Regions from separate parts of the Nocardia sp. NPDC057440 genome, predicted to be linked through region 4. Evidence: riboswitches for the same ligand, from Rfam matches in the RefSeq annotation. Region 4 holds a riboswitch; each other region holds the start of a gene.
The links. Region 4 has a riboswitch for S-adenosylmethionine ahead of ACFU4Z_RS01055 (bifunctional o-acetylhomoserine/o-acetylserine sulfhydrylase). Riboswitches for the same ligand answer to the same signal wherever they lie in the genome.

Region 1 (3,962 bases), on a different contig from region 4:
CTGCCGACCAACGCCGAACTGCGGGCGAGGAAGTCCGCGAGGGTCTCGAACACCACCGGCAAACCGAGCTTGCGGGCCAGCGTGAGTCGCGCCTCGAAGATCGGCCGGAACACTTCCGCGGCCTCCTGCGAGGTCTTGGCCACGTGGAATCCGGCGGTACCCGCGCCGACCATGGCATCGGCGGGGTCGTGCCCGTAGAACTCCCACCGCTCCCGGTAGTGGCGCACCAGCTCGGCATAAGGCTCGATGGGATTGGTGACATTCGCCGAGAACAGCGGATCACCGTGGCGCGCGGCCAGTTCCACCGAGTCGCGACTCGTCGCGCTGCCGTGCCAGATGCGGATGCGCGGCTGCCACGGCCGCGGCAGCGCCTTGGCCGCACGGAGTTCGGGCCGGAACCGGCCGGACCATGTCACGCTGTCGCTGGCCCAGAGCTCCCGGAACAGCTTGTAGCCTTCACGATTGCGGTCCCACTGATCGTCGGTGGTGACGTGGAACAGCTCCGCCTGCGCACTGCCGTTGCCCTTGCCGATGATCAGTTCCAGTCTGCCGCCGGAGAGGTTGTCCAGCGTCGAGTAGTCCTCGAAAGCGCGCACCGGATCCAGCAGGCTCAGCGTGGTGACCGCGGTGAACAACGAGATGCGCGAGGTGACCGCGGCGATGTGGCTGAGGATCACCGGCGGTGCGGCCGACAGGAACGGATCCTCGTGCCGCTCGCCGACGGCGAACCCGTCGTAGCCGAGCTCTTCGGCGATGCCCGCCTGCTCGATGACATTGCGCAGTCGCTCCCTGGTGCCGGGCAGCCGCCCGGTTATCGGGTCCGGAACCCGGGTGACCAGGGTGAACAGCAGGAATTTCATGCGTGGGCTCCTACCGGGTCGGAGGCGGGATGTGGGGCGGGCAGGTACTTCTCGAAGGGATGCGGGCCGATCTCGTCCGAGGGGATGTCCGGGTCGTAGAGCGCGGTGTAGCCGTGGTTCAGATACAGGGCGACGGCCTCGGGCTGGCGCGGACCCGTGGTCAGGTAGATGCGGCGGTATCCACGCCGTGCGATCTCGGTCTCCAGCTGTGCGATCACGAAGCGCCCGAGTCCCTGCATGCGGTGCTCACGTGCGGTCCAGATGCGTTTCAGCTCGGCGGTGTCGTCGTCGTAGCGTCGGAAAGCGCCGCCTGCCACGGGCTCGCCGTCGCGGGTGACGACCAGCAGCGCACCGTCCGGCGCCGTGAATTCCGCGGCCGGGTATTCGCGCAGCGAGTCGTGCACCGCACCGACGGTCCGGCCGTAGCGCGTGCTGTATTCGACGGCGAGCTCGGCGAGCAGGGGCGTGGCCAACGGATCGTCCTGAGCGACCGCGTGCACACGCAGCTCGGGTGGTGGTGCCGGGGAGAGTCGCCGATTCGAGGAAAATCGCTGTGTCATCGGGCTGTCACGACTTCTTCGGCGGGCCGGGCGGGTTGATCCGCGAGCTGGTCACCGTTTCGGTCTTCAGCCCCCACCGGTCGATGACCTGCTGGTAGGTGCCCGACTGGATGGCGTGGTCGATGGCCTTGTGCACCGCCCCGATCAGCCCGTTGTCCTTCTTGGTGAGCACGCCGATCTCGCCCTGCAGCGCCTCGCCCGCGCCGGAGAAGGTGGCCACGATCTTGGTCTGATCCGCGGTTGCCGCGTGGTAGATCGCGGTGGGGTTGGGTCCGAGCCACGTCCTCGGTCGCGGTGGTTACGGGCGCACCGCCGACGGCAGCGGCTGCGCTGGATGCGATGGACGCACTCATATCGAGGTCCTTCGAAGAAACGAACGAGACCGGCCCCTCATCAGGCGGTCACATCACCCGGCCAGTGACGGGTGCGCGATCTGGCGGCGCGGTCAGTCGCGACAGCTCGCGGCGGTGCGGCGGCACTGGTCGGCATGGCGGCGGCCCCAACGGGTGCTGTGTTGCTCGGTGATCATGTCGGTTTCCTCCATCGTTCCCGGCGGAAGCACCCGCACCCGGCGAGCGGGGGGTTGCTGCGACGTCGACGAGCCAGGTCTCTCGGTCGCTCTGGATGGTGCGGCCCGCGGCGAGCGCGGGCCGTCGAGGGTCTAGCCGAAATAGCATGCGAAGCAGGGGCACTCCAGAACAAGGTTAGGAATCAGCGTGAGCACAGCCCTTGTCCGAGAGGGCCGGTTCCCGCGATCATTGAGCCCGTCGCCATGAGCAGCGCCCACCTCATGGATCCGAAATCGCGGATCGCGAGGGCGTGCGGCGCGCCAGAAAATTGCTAACTTGAAGATTCCCTGCTTAGCGAGTTTGCCGGAGTACCCTGACCTCGATCGTGCCGACGATGAGGAGGTCCGAAGTGACCGTTGTGCGCCGTCTGACCACGCTGACCGCCATCGCGACGAGTACGGCCGCGCTGGCCCTTGCCGGCCCTGCCACCGCTTTCGGCGCTCCGGCGGCTCCCGCCCCGGCTGTCGCCGCTGAGCGCCCCGGTCTCGCCCGGACAGCCGCACCCACCGATCTGTTCGGCGCGTATCAATCGGCGCTCGAAGCGCTGCGCGCCGTCGGCATGGACCCCTTCCTGTATCCCACCGCCGCGGCGTTCTGCTCCGACTCCGGCACCCTCGGCCTGGTCCCCGCCGTCGCGGGCGCTATTCCCGGCCCGTGGCCCAAGACCACGGTGACCATCCCCGGCCTCGACCTCACCGCCGTGAAAGCGGGCCAGACCATGTTCACCTTCGTGCCCTACGGCGTCGCCCCGGACACCTCGACCGTGTCGGGCATGCGCGTCGCGTGGATGAACCTGCGCAACGGGCGCAGCGGCTTCACCTCGATGGGCCCGCTCTCCGACGTCTTCCGCGCCATGGTCCCCGCCGAAGTCCCGGCGGAAATCCGCCCCCTCGCCGAACGCGCGATCCAGGACTTCTTCTTCGCCGCACTCCCGGTCGGCGGCGTCCGCGCCGTCCCGGTCGACACCGGCTCGGGAACCGTGCTCGCCGCCGTCTTCGGTACCGTCCAGAACAACGGCCACTCCTGCTTCTTCCTCCCGACCATCGGTATTAGCGCGGTCCCATAGCCCGGTCGCCCCCGACAATCTCGTCCGGCTTCAACGGGCTCAGGAGCCCGAGACAACACCCTTGCGCGCCCGACGGCAGCCGCACCCGGTGTCGATCCGCACACCCCGTGTCGCAACCGGGCACCCGGTGTAATGGTTGTCCGGGTCCGGGTCCGGGTCCGGGTCCGGGTCCGGCACGGGGTAGGGGACGGGGTCAGGAGTAAGCGCGCTCCGGGGTCCTATGTGGCGGACGCGGGCAGGCAGGTCAGGGAGGGAGCGGGCGGTCTTTCCAGCGCAGGGCGCCGCGTCGATGCCTGCTGCGGGACCGCGCCCACAGGCCGAGATATACGCCGATGGACAGTGGATGTGCAAGTGCCGCGAGGACATCCGTGGCTGTGATGGGGCCGCCGACCTCGGTGGAACGAGACAGTAGGCGGCCTGCTACCGCAGCGGAGTAGCCGAGCAGGCCTGCGCGACGGATCACCCCGCTACCTGCGACCGCGGCCAGCGGCGGAACCCAATAGGCCAGCGCGGCAATGGCTCCGACGGCCGCACCGGCGCCTGCGGAGCCGCCGTAGGCGGACCACAGCCAGCGGGTGTAGCCCGCTTCGAGTTCGGCGGCGTCGCAGTACATTCTGGTCTCCACCTGCCGCCCTGCCGCGACGAGTGCGGTGCGGAAACCGTTGCGGCGCAGGACTCGGGCGATGCCCAGGTCCTCGGTGGGACTGGCCGCCACCGCGCCATGGCCGCCGATGGCTCGGTAGGCGGCGGTGTCGAAGACGAGGAATTGCCCACAGGCCACCGCTGTCGAGGGTCTGCTGCTGCGGTTGGCCATCGAGATCGGCAGCGTGGACGCCCACGACCAGCACAGCAGCGGTTGCACCACGGCTTCCGCCGCCGACCCGGTTCGCTGCCTCGGCCACGGCGA
Region 2 (3,962 bases), on a different contig from region 4:
AAGACCCGGTGCTGCTGCTGGTTTCCGGCGCGCATCAGGTCGATCTGCGCAACACCGGCGAGCGGCTCGAGGGCACCCTGACCCGCGCCCCCGCCGCGATGGTGCGGGAGGTCACCGGCCAGCCGATCGGCGGCATCGCTCCGGTCGGCCACCCCACCAACCTGCCGACCTGGGTCGATACCGCACTCTCCGAGCATCGCGAGCTGTGGGCCGCGGGCGGTCATCCGGACACCGTATTCCGCACGTCTTTTCGCGAACTGGTGCGGATCACCGCCGGACTTCCGATCGACGTGGACTGAATCTCGACCAGCGGCGATCACCCCACGCGAGCAGAGCGGCAGCCGGTGCGAACATCAATCGAACAACGACGTCGGCGCCCACCACCCTCGAACCGGGCGTAGCTTCGTCATGTGACCGAAGCACAACGGCCCGCCACGAATTTCCGGATTCCCGACGATCTGAGCGGCATCACCGCCGAGCAATACCGCGCCTCTATGCGCCACTATCCCGCGGGCGTCACGGTCGTCACGCTCTGCTCCGAGAACGGCCCGGTCGGCTTCACCGCGACATCCTTCGCGTCTTTGTCGCTGAAACCCCCGCTGGTCTCCTTCAACATCGCACACACTTCCTCGAGCATCGCCGCCCTGCTGAAGGCCGATTCGGTGGTCATCCACTTCCTCGGTGAACACCAGCACCACCTGGCCCAGCGCTTCGCGCGCGCCGCGGAGGAACGTTTCACCGACCGCTCGCTGTGGACCACCCTCGACACCGGCGAGCCGGTCCTGCACGGCACCCCCATCTGGGTCCGCGCCGTCATCCAACAGCTCATCCCCATCGGCGACCACACCCTCGCCGTCGGCCTGGTCACCCGCGTCCACGACAACACCGATGAAAAACCGGCCGCCGCGCCGCTGCTCTATTACAACGGCCGCTACCACCGCCCGAGCGCCCTCGGCGAATGAGCCCGGTTACCCGGCCTCCCGCGCGCTGAGGGTCGCGGACAACCACACAAAGACCGGTCAGCCGATGCTGCAGGGTGCGGCGCCGCCGGTGGTATCGAGGCTGGTGAAAGGGCGGGTTTCGGGGGTGGGGTTCCAGAGGCCATCGGTGGCGGCGTAGTTCCAGGTGGCGCCGGATTCGACGAGGGTGGCGACGGCGTCGACGAGGCGGTCGACGTCGGCGGAGCTGGTGCCGAGGCCGATGCTGGCGCGCAGTGCGCCGTCGAGACCGAGGCGGGCCAGTAGCGGGTGAGCGCAGAAGCGGCCGTCGCGGATGCCGATGCCGTGTTCGGCGGAGAGATAGGCGGCGACGTGGCCGGGGGCGAAGCCGTCCAGGGTGAAGGCGACGATGCCGACGGTGTCGGGGCTGTCGTCCCAGATGCGCAGCAGGTCGACGCCGGGGATGGCGGAAAGGCCGACGCGGAGTCGGTCGGCGAGCAGACGTTCGTGGGTGGCGAGGGTTTCGGGATCGATCGCACAGAGCGCCTCACAGGCGGCGGCGAGCGCGGCCGCACCGAGGACGTTCGGGGAGCCTGCTTCGTGCCGCTGCGGCGCGGGGGCCCAGTCGGCGCCCGTGGTGGTGACCTCGCGCACCGCGCCACCGCCTGCCAGGTACGGATCGGCGGCATCCAGCCAATCGCGGCGCCCGACCAGCACACCCGCGCCGTACGGCGCGTACAGCTTGTGCCCGGAGCAGGCGAGGTAGTCGATGCCGCTGTCGCGCAGGCTGATTCGGCGATGCGGAGCCAGCTGCGCGGCGTCGACCAGGATGCGCGCGCCGCACTGGTGTGCGATGGTGGCCAGCCGCTCCAACGGCAGCACCTCGCCGGTGACGTTGGAAGCCCCGGTGACCGCGAGCAGCGCGGCGGGCTTGCTGCACAGTTCGGCGATCAGCAGCCGGATAGTCTCGGCCACAGTGTCCGCGGCCCGAACTACGCGGCGGCCATTGCGCGTCCACGCCAGGAAGTTGGCGTGGTGCTCGATATCCAGCACCACGGTGTCGCCGGGCACGCACGCGGCGAGCAGGTTCAGCGCGTCGGTGGTATTGCGAGTGAACACCACCACTTGGTCGTCGTCGGCATCGAGGAACCTGGACACCGAACCGCGAGCCGCCTCGTAGCACTCGGTGGAGATCCGCGAGGCGTAGCCCGCACCGCGGTGCACGCTCGCGTAGAACGGCAACAGCTGCTGCACCCGGTCGGTGACCTGCGCCAATGCCGGTGCGCTCGCGGCGTAGTCGAAGTTCGCGTAGGTGGTCGTTCCGCCCTGGACGAGCGGCACAAGGAGGTCGCCGCCGGAAACCCGGGCGAGGGCGGCACAGGTCTGATCCACAACAACAGTCATCACGAAATCCCGTCGGTCATGGGACCCGGAACCAAGGGGTGTACGAGTCCGCGCTTGCCGCGCCCGGTCGGGCGGCGGCCAGGTCGTCACCTGGAGCACCCCACCGCGGAGGAGGGTTGCCGACCAGCTAGCCAGGGCTTGATGCTGGTACTCATGACCTGCACCGAGATTGGCAGACCGCACCGGCCGCTGTCAACCGGAATCGAAAACACGACGCCCGCGGCCAAGGCCCGGCGAGCATGGTCTCGGCCGGTCGAAACCGGTTGCGCGATGTCGTGATGTGCGGTCCCATCGGTGGGTGACGCTTTCCCTGCTGCTCAGTTTCGTCGGCCTGTGCGTACTGCTGTCGATCACGCCCGGCCCCGATTCGTTCCTGGTGCTGCGCTTCTCGATGGTGGACGCGCGACCCGGGATCGCGGCGGCGCTCGGGTCGGCGCTCGGCGGCATCGTGTGGGCCGTTGTGGTCGCGGCGGGCGTCGCCGCCCTGCTGGAGCAGTCGGCGACGGCCTATCGCGCGCTCAAGATCGTCGGCGGAATCTACTTGGTGTACTTGGGAGTTCGTGCGCTGATCGATCACCGGCGACAGCGGCGTGCCGCCCTCGACCCGACCGAAGCGGTTACCGCGCAGGCGAATTCCGGTTCCCCCGCATCGATTCGCTCGGCATTCGCCGCAGGGCTGGTGTCGTGCATGTTCAACCCGAAGGTCGGCCTGTTCTACCTGGCCGTGCTGCCCCAGTTCCTCACCGATGTCACCTTCGCCAACACCCTCGCCCTCGGCGCGGTCGAATCGAGCATCGCCGCGGTGGAGATGGTGCTGCTCGCGATCGCCGCCTCGCGCGCCGTGGCGATACTGCGCAAGCCGAAGGTCCGCGATCGCCTGGAGCAGGCGAGCGCGGCCGTCCTCGCGGCCCTCGGCATCGGCACCGCGGCCTCCGCCGCCTAGGTCACCCTTTTTCCTTGCGCCACAGCAGGATCGAGGCAACGAGCGCGACAGCTCCCACCCCGGTGAGCCACCAGAACGACCGCTGGAAACTCACATCGACGGACGCACCCGCCGCGGCCGTGCGGTAGAGGACGACCGCCATCAACGCCGCACCGACAGCGCCGCCCACCCGCTGCAAGATATTCACGAACGACGCGGCATCCGGGAGCTGCTCGCGACCCACCGCCGCATAGGCCGCCGCCACGACGGGCACTCCGGTCAGCCCCGCCGCCATACCCCTGACCAGCAATAACGCCTGCACCAGCACGGAATTCAACGAGGCGTCCGACAGTGCGAACGGCACTGTGGTCGCGATGATCAGCGCATTGCCCGCCACCGCCACGACACCACCGCCGTAGCGGTCGGTCAGCCGTCCCGCGACAGGCAGCGCGACGATGCCGCCGAGACCGAACGTGAGCAGCGACAGCCCCGTCGCGATCAACCCTTTGCCATGCAGTAACTGGAAGTACAAGGGCAGCAACAGCATCGTCCCGAACATCGCCACGCCGGCGAAGAAGTTGGCCACGTTCGCGGTAGCGAAGATCGTAGTGCGGAACAAGCCGATATCGAGGACCTTCGGCCCGCGGCCGCGTACCGAGCGCAGCACGAAGCCACCGAGCGCCACCGCACCGGCCAGC
Region 3 (3,962 bases), on a different contig from region 4:
TGATCGCTGCCTTGGAAAGAGCCGCTGACCACGGCACCACCGCCGATATCGAAGCGCGACATGCGCTTTCGATAGTCGGCGATGGTGAACGGGTCGGGCAGGTAACCCTCGTTCTCGGCCAGCGGGAACCGCGGGTCGAAGATATGGACATGGGCATCGAACACTTGTACAGAATGCCTCAGTGCCGGAGTTTTCGCTGCCGTAGACGTGACAGTACTTCCGCTCCACGCACGGACGGATCCGGTGCGATCACACCATGCGCCGCTCAGACCTTGTGCGGCTCGCTGGCACGCAGCATGTCCTCACGCTCGACGACCTTGACGCGCTCGCGACCCTCCGGCTCGCCGAGGGCGCGCTCGTGCGCGTCCAGGCGGTACCAGCCCTGCCAGGTGGTGAACGGGATGCCCTTGCTCTCCAGGAACGCGGTCACCGCGTCCAGCTCCGGCTGGGCGGCCGGGGTGAAGTTCGCGCTGTCGTCGAGCAGGCAGGCCACGGTTTCGTTGGCGTCGCCCTTGGTGTGGCCGATGAGGCCGACGGGGCCACGCTTGATCCAGCCGGTGACGTAGGTGGCGGGCAGGTAGCGGTCGGCGCCGTCCGCGTTCTCGTCACCGATCACGCGACCGGCCTCGTTGGGCACGGTGCCCGCTTGATCGTCGAAGGGCAGGTTGGTGAGGTTCTGCGACAGGTAGCCGACCGCGCGGTAGACGGCCTGGACGTCCCAGTCCCGGTACACGCCGGTGCCCTTGACGTTTCCGGTGCCATCGAGCTGGGTTCGCTCGGTGCGCAAGCCGACGACCTGGCCGTTCTCGCCGATGATCTCCGAAGGGGACTCGAAGAAGTGCAGGAACAGCTTGTGCGGACGGTTGCCCGCGTCGCGGATGGCCCACTGCTCGAGGGTGTTGGCGATCATGTCGACCTGCTTGGAGTGCCTGCGCGCGGCCTCGGAGCCCTCGTCGTAGTCGATGTCTTCGGGATCGACGATGACCTCGATGGTCGGGGAGTGGTCCAGCTCGCGCAGCTCCAGCGGGGTGAACTTCGCCTGCGCGGGGCCGCGGCGGCCGAACACGTGGACCTCGACCGCCTTGTTGGCTTTCAGTCCAGCGTGAACGTTCGGCGGTATCTCGGTGGGCAGCAGTTCGTCGCCGGTCTTGGCGAGCACCCGCGCCACGTCGAGCGCCACGTTGCCGACACCGAGGACGGCGACCTTCTCGGCCTCCAGCGGCCAGGTGCGCGGCACATCGGGGTGTCCGTCGTACCAGGACACGAAGTCCGCCGCGCCGTAACTGCCGTCGAGACCGATGCCGGGGATGTCCAGGGCGCGGTCGGCGTTGGCGCCGGTGGAGAAGATGACCGCGTCATAGAAGGTGCGCAGGTCGTCGAGAGTGATGTCGGTGCCGTAGTCGATGTTGCCGAGCAGGCGCACCTGTGGCTTGTCGAGCACCTTGTGCAGGGCGGTGATGATGCCCTTGATGCGCGGATGGTCGGGCGCGACGCCGTAGCGGATCAGCCCGAACGGAGCAGGCATGCGCTCGAACAAATCGATCGACACTTCGGCATCGGACTTCATCAATGCGTCGGCGGCGTAGATGCCGGCCGGCCCTGCGCCCACGATCGCGATGCGGAGCGGGCGGGTCGCTGCACTCTGTTCGGTCATCTCTTACGCGCACCCTTAAGGTCGAAAACAATTAATGGCGTCGGTCTTAGCCTAGGCTAACTCGACGCGCCGCTGTGGTTGCACCTGATGTGCGGACACTGGTGCCGACTCGCTGTCATATCAGCTATGACAGCAGGCCGCAGTCTCGCGATTCTATCGGTGGTCCGCCCGGCAGCCCGCGCCGGTGCGGTGACCGGCCCGCGGCCAGGACGGCCTGCCTCTCGTTGCTTACCCACGGTGTGCTCCGGGGTAACCGCTGTGCGCACGAGATCCTCCGCGGCGTGTCGTCGAGTTCGGGGGCGGGCGCTCGATAACCCCGCCGACCAGGGATCATCGTGGACATGACCGATCAGCGAGGCACCGACGGCGACGATGTAATCGAGGTCGACCAGACCGACTCCCGCACCCCGTGGCCGTTCATCGCGGCGGCGGTGGTGGCGGTCATCGTGGTCGTCGGGATCGTGCTCGGCGGGTTGCTGTCACCGGCTGAGAAAAATGTCACAGAAGCGGACCGCATCGCGGCGGCGGTCCGCAACTACGCCGACGCTCGCGGCCACAGCGACCTCACGCCGCCGCCGGGTGTGGCGTGCGATGGATTCGACGAGGGCAAGTCGTCGCTGGCCGCGCAGCTCGGTGGCCTCGAAACCGGAAAGACCGTCGAGATAACAAAAATCGAGAATCCGATGGTCGACGGTGACCGGGCGAAGGCGACAGTCACCACCGAGGTCAATGGCAAGGCAGCCACGGCGACCTGGAATCTGACGCGATCGGGCGACGGCTGGCTCATCTGCGGTTGACCGTCCCACGTCGTGAACTGGGGTTTGACAGGGTGACCCCCGCCCAGGCAATCTCAGAACCAGGTCATGAGAATCAGCGTCAAGCCCCGGCTTGCTGGTCGGCAACCCTCCTCCGCGGCGGGGTGCTCCGGGTGACGACCTGGCCGCGCACCCGAAACCAAGGTGCGGCAAGAGCGGATTCACAGGAGGTCCACATGAGTTATGCCGGTGACATCACCCCGCAGCAGGCGTGGGAATTACTGCGGGACAACCCGGAAGCCGTCCTGGTGGACGTGCGCACCGAAGGCGAATGGCGCTTCGTCGGAGTTCCCGACACCACATCGATCGAGCGCCCGACGGTGCTGATCGAGTGGGTCGACGGCACCGGCACCCGCAATGGCGCGTTCGTCGAGCAGCTGACCCAGGCGCTCGACGGCCGCGACCCGGAGGCCCCCGTCGTGTTCCTGTGTCGCTCCGGCCAGCGTTCCGCGCATGCCGCGAACACCGCGACCGGGGTCGGGATCGGACCGTCCTACAACGTGCTGGATGGCTTCGAGGGCGGCCTCGACGCGACCGGTCATCGTGGCGGCTCCGGCTGGCGCGCCATCGGCCTCCCGTGGCGGCAGTCGTGATCACCGGCGGCTCCTTCGACAAGCCGCTGCCCGATGGCGTCGGCCCGGCGACCCTCGGCGTGCGCGGTGGCTTGCGGCGCTCGGGGTTCGAGGAGACGGCCGAAGCGCTGTATCTGACCTCCGGCTTCGTCTACGAGAGCGCCGAGGCCGCTGAGGCCGCGTTCACCGGCGATGTCGAACATTTCGTCTACTCCCGCTACGGCAACCCGACGGTCGCCATGTTCGAGGAGCGGCTGCGGCTGATGGACGGCGCCGAAGCCTGCTTCGCCACGGCGAGCGGCATGTCCGCCGTCTTCACCGCGCTCGGCGCGCTACTCGGCGCCGGTGACCGGCTTGTCGCCGCGCGCAGCCTGTTCGGCTCCTGCTTCGTGGTGTGCAACGAGATTCTGCCGCGCTGGGGAATCGAAACCGTCTTCGTCGACGGCGACGACCTCGATCAGTGGGAGCAGGCACTCTCGGTGCCCACCCAGGCGGTGTTCTTCGAGACGCCTGCCAACCCGATGCAGACGCTGGTGGACGTGCGCCGGGTCACCGAACTCGCCCACGCCGCGGGCGCGAAAGTGGTGCTGGACAACGTCTTCGCCACACCGCTGCTGCAGCGCGGCTTCGAACTCGGCGCCGACGTCCTGGTGTATTCCGGCACCAAGCACATCGACGGCCAGGGCCGGGTGCTCGGCGGCGCGATTCTCGGTCCGCAGGACTACATCGACGGCCCGGTGAAGAATCTGATGCGCCACACCGGCCCCGCATTGAGCCCGTTCAATGCGTGGACCCTGCTCAAGGGCTTGGAGACGATGCCGCTGCGGGTGCGTCATTCCACCGAATCCGCGCTGCGCGTCGCTCAGTTCCTCGAGGGCAACAAGTCCGTCGGCTGGGTGAAATACCCCTTCCTGGAATCAC
Region 4 (3,962 bases):
TCGGCGGCGCGACTGAAGCCGTACACGATCGCGATCAGGCCGAGCGTCACGGTGACGGCGCCGGGCACGTCGTAACCGCCGGTCCGCGGGGCCGGTATGTCCTTCACCACAAAGGCCAGTGCGCCGACCAGAGCGAGGATGGCGATCGGGGTGTTCACCAGCAGGCACCAGCGCCACGAGGCGTACTCGGTGAGCGCGCCGCCCGCGATCAGCCCGAGCGCGGCCCCGCCCGCGGAGATTCCGGCGAAGACACCGAACGCGGTCGCGCGCTCTTTGGCCTCGGTGAAAGTCACCGAGAGCAGCGAAAGTGCCGCCGGCGCAAGCAAAGCCGCGAACGCGCCCTGCAGCGCGCGGCCGGCGAAGAGCTCCGCGCCGTTCTGCGCGAGACCCGCGAGCGCGGAGGCCGCAGCGAATCCCACGAGACCGACGAGGAAGATCCGACGCCTGCCGAGGTAGTCGGCGAGCCGGCCGCCGAGCAACAGCAGACCGCCGAAGATCAGCGTGTAGGCGGTGAGCATCCATTGCCTGTTGCCATCACTGATGTCGAGATCACGTTGTGCGAACGGCAGCGAGATGGTCACGATGGTGGCATCCAGCACCACCATGAGCTGGGCCAATGCGATCACCCCCAGGGCCCACCAGCGCGCCGAACTGCCTTGTTTTTCCGGAACGTCTACCGCTGTCGCAGTCTCGGTCACCTTGATCTCCTTGGAACTCGAAGTCGTGCTGCCATCCTGTCATTGTCGGACATTTGTCGTCAAGGGAAAAATGTCGCAATCAGACATTTGACTGCTAACGACACGAAAAGTCCCGGTTGCGATACAGTGGAAGGATGCTCGAGTCATCAACGTCGACCGGCGCGAGTGCCGCAGCGGACGCCCCTGTCGGCGCCGAGCCGAACCAGGACCACACCGCGAATCCGGTGCCTGCCGGCCTGCGTGAGCGCAAGAAGCAGCAGACCCGGTTGCGCATCATCGAGGTCGGACTCGACCTCTGCGACGCACATGGTTTCGATGCCACCACCGTCGAGCAGATCGCCAATGCCGCCGACGTCTCGCCCCGCACGATCAACCGGTATTTCGACAGCAAAGAGGACATCATCCTCGGGCCGATCAAGGACTTCGGCCGCACCGTCGCCGAGACCCTGCGCGGGCTCCCGGTCACCGGCAACGAGCTGCGCGCGCTGCGTGAGGCTTTCCTGCGGACCATCGACCAGGCGATAGATGGAAATGACAGGCTGCTGTCGTTCCGGCAGTTCCAGCAAATGCAGCGGATCCTGCGCAGCAGTCCGTCGGTCAGTGCGCGCAGCCTCGAGCACGCCGACAACAAGACCGCCGCTATCGCCGAAGTGCTCGCCGAACGACTCCACACCGAGCCCGATGCGTTGCAGGTGCGGCTGATCGTCGGAACCTGGCAGCTGATCGGGCAGCTCGGGATGGAATGTTCGGTCGACATCTTCGACGAAGGCGACCCGGCGGCGGCGGCCTTGGCCGGCCGCACCGCGTTCCTCTCCACCTTCGACGAGTTCGTGCGCATCTGCTGCGTCCCGCTGGCCACCGAAACCCGGTGAGTTTTCGACGACGATTTCGATCGTCGACCGACCGCCAGCTATGATGCCGGTCAGGTCATGAGTGCCAGCGCGAAGCCCCGGCTTGCTGGACGGCAACCCTCCAGCAGCGGTGGGGTGCTCCGGGTGATGACCGGGCTCTCGAAAGTCGAGAGCAAGCGCGCACTTCAGGAGGTACCCCCAATGTGTTGTTGTCCGTCGCCCACATCCCATTAGCAAGTAGTTCTGGCGAACAACCCCTTTGGAGCAAGACATGAGTGACCCCATCGCGTCCGCGGCCGATATCGATCCGATCGCATCCGATCCGACGCAGTGGTCCTTCGAGACCAAGCAGGTCCACGCGGGGCAGGCCCCGGACGAGACCACCGGCGCCCGCGCCCTCCCGATCTACCAGACCACCTCCTACGCCTTCCGTGACACCGATCACGCGGCCGCGTTGTTCGGCCTCGCCGAGCCGGGCAACATCTACACCAGGATCATGAACCCGACCCAGGACGTGGTCGAGCAGCGCATCGCCGCCCTGGAGGGTGGCGTCGCCGCGCTGTTGCTGGCCTCGGGACAGGCCGCGGAGACCTACGCGATCCTCAACCTGGCCTCGGCGGGCGATCACATCGTGTCCAGTCCGCACCTCTACGGCGGCACCTACAACCTCTTCCATTACTCGCTGCCCAAGCTCGGCATCGAGGTCTCCTTCGTGGAGGACCCCGACGACCTGGAGCAGTGGCGTGCGGCCATCCGGCCGAACACCAAGGCGTTCTACGGCGAGACCATCGCCAACCCGAGCAGCGCCATCTTCGACATCCCGGGGATCTCCGCGATCGCGCACGCCAACGGACTGCCGCTGATCGTGGACAACACGGTCGCCACCCCGTACCTGATCCAGCCGCTCGCGCACGGCGCCGACATCGTCGTGCACTCGGCGACCAAGTACCTGGGCGGCCATGGCACTGCGGTCGCGGGCGTGATCGTCGACGGCGGCACGTTCGACTGGACCGTGGTCGACGAGCAGGGCGAGCCGCGGTTCCCCGGTTTCACCACACCGGACCCGAGCTACCACGGTGCGGTGTTCGCCGACCTCGGCGCACCCGCGTACGCGCTGAAGGCGCGCGTGCAGCTGCTGCGCGACCTGGGTGCCGCGGTGTCGCCGTTCAACGCCTTCCTGATCAGCCAGGGCGTCGAGACGCTGAGCCTGCGCCTGGAGCGTCACGTCGCCAATGCTCAGGCGGTGGCCGAGTTCCTGACCGGCCTGCCCGCCGTCGAAACGGTGTACTACGCGGGCCTGCCGTCCTCGCCGTGGCACGAGCGCGCTAAGCAGCTCGCGCCGAAGGGGCCGGGCGCGATTGTCGCGTTCGAGCTCAGCGGTGGTGTCGATGCGGGCAAGAAGTTCGTGGACGCATTAGCCCTGCACAGCCATGTCGCTAACATCGGTGATGTGCGTTCTCTCGTAATCCATCCCGCGTCGACCACGCACTCGCAGCTGACACCCGAGGAGCAGTTGGCCTCCGGCGTCACGCCGGGGCTGGTTCGGCTGGCGGTGGGCATCGAGGGAATCGACGACATCCTCGCCGATCTGCGAGCCGGTTTCGCGGCGGCGGCGACGTGACCGTGGGCGCCGAACCGAGTGTCGTGCGACCCGCCTCGGCGGTGGCCCTGCCACCGCCGGACGGGCGGCTCGGCATGGTCGCCATCGGGGACGTGCGGCTGGAGAACGGCGCTGTGGTCCAGGACGTACACCTCGCCGTGCAGCGCTGGGGTGAGCTCTCCCCCACGCTGGACAACGTGGTGCTGGTCGAGCACGCGCTGACCGGCGACTCACATGTGATCGGACGCCCGGACGACATCCATCCGCTACCGGGATGGTGGGACGGCATGGTCGGTCCCGGCGCGCCGATCGACACCGACGAGTGGTGTGTCATCGCGACGAACGTGCTCGGCGGCTGCATGGGAAGCACCGGGCCCACCTCGCTGGCTCCGGACGGAAAGCCTTGGGGCGCACGGTTTCCGGAGATTTCGATCCGCGATCAGGTGAGCGCGGAAGTGGCACTGATGGATCTGCTCGGCATCGAAACGCTGGCCGCGGTCGTCGGCGGGTCGATGGGCGGCATGCGGGTGCTGGAGTGGATGGTCGGCGCCCCGAATCGGGTCGGCGCCGCACTGGTGCTCGCCGTCGGCGCGCGCGCCACCGCCGACCAGATCGGCACGCAGACAACGCAGATCGCCGCGATCAAGGCCGACCCCGACTGGCAGGGCGGCGATTATCACGACACCGATCGCGTCCCGACGACCGGCATGGGCATCGCACGGCGCATCGCGCACCTGACCTATCGGACCGAGTCCGAGCTGGATCACCGCTTCGAGAACAACGCGCAGGGCGATGAGGATCCGTGGCGCGGCG

Region 1: another riboswitch for S-adenosylmethionine. It lies ahead of ACFU4Z_RS30220 (ABC transporter substrate-binding protein); the one in region 4 lies ahead of ACFU4Z_RS01055 (bifunctional o-acetylhomoserine/o-acetylserine sulfhydrylase).
Region 2: another riboswitch for S-adenosylmethionine. It lies ahead of ACFU4Z_RS29395 (aminotransferase class V-fold PLP-dependent enzyme); the one in region 4 lies ahead of ACFU4Z_RS01055 (bifunctional o-acetylhomoserine/o-acetylserine sulfhydrylase).
Region 3: another riboswitch for S-adenosylmethionine. It lies ahead of ACFU4Z_RS04950 (rhodanese-like domain-containing protein); the one in region 4 lies ahead of ACFU4Z_RS01055 (bifunctional o-acetylhomoserine/o-acetylserine sulfhydrylase).

The regions. Positions count from the first base shown of each region.
Region 1 is NZ_JBHVDF010000018.1:146,191-150,152, forward strand. Features, by position in the region: gene ACFU4Z_RS30210 (LLM class flavin-dependent oxidoreductase) at 1-860, opposite strand, end outside; gene ACFU4Z_RS30215 (GNAT family N-acetyltransferase) at 857-1,420, opposite strand; partial or broken gene ACFU4Z_RS30220 (ABC transporter substrate-binding protein) at 1,428-1,700, opposite strand; SAM riboswitch class I at 1,958-2,051, opposite strand; gene ACFU4Z_RS30225 (hypothetical protein) at 2,339-3,055, shown strand; gene ACFU4Z_RS30230 (glycosyltransferase) at 3,300-3,962, opposite strand, start outside.
Region 2 is NZ_JBHVDF010000017.1:124,075-128,036, forward strand. Features, by position in the region: gene ACFU4Z_RS29385 (YbaK/EbsC family protein) at 1-299, shown strand, start outside; gene ACFU4Z_RS29390 (flavin reductase family protein) at 411-962, shown strand; gene ACFU4Z_RS29395 (aminotransferase class V-fold PLP-dependent enzyme) at 1,020-2,342, opposite strand; SAM riboswitch class IV at 2,388-2,501, opposite strand; gene ACFU4Z_RS29400 (LysE family translocator) at 2,641-3,285, shown strand; gene ACFU4Z_RS29405 (DHA2 family efflux MFS transporter permease subunit) at 3,287-3,962, opposite strand, start outside.
Region 3 is NZ_JBHVDF010000002.1:405,345-409,306, forward strand. Features, by position in the region: gene ACFU4Z_RS04935 (amidohydrolase family protein) at 1-164, opposite strand, end outside; gene ACFU4Z_RS04940 (FAD-dependent oxidoreductase) at 266-1,654, opposite strand; gene ACFU4Z_RS04945 (hypothetical protein) at 1,996-2,451, shown strand; SAM riboswitch class IV at 2,514-2,631, shown strand; gene ACFU4Z_RS04950 (rhodanese-like domain-containing protein) at 2,646-3,062, shown strand; gene ACFU4Z_RS04955 (O-succinylhomoserine sulfhydrylase) at 3,059-3,962, shown strand, end outside.
Region 4 is NZ_JBHVDF010000001.1:216,543-220,504, forward strand. Features, by position in the region: gene ACFU4Z_RS01045 (MFS transporter) at 1-698, opposite strand, end outside; gene ACFU4Z_RS01050 (TetR family transcriptional regulator) at 833-1,570, shown strand; SAM riboswitch class IV at 1,624-1,734, shown strand; gene ACFU4Z_RS01055 (bifunctional o-acetylhomoserine/o-acetylserine sulfhydrylase) at 1,821-3,170, shown strand; gene ACFU4Z_RS01060 (homoserine O-acetyltransferase) at 3,245-3,962, shown strand, end outside.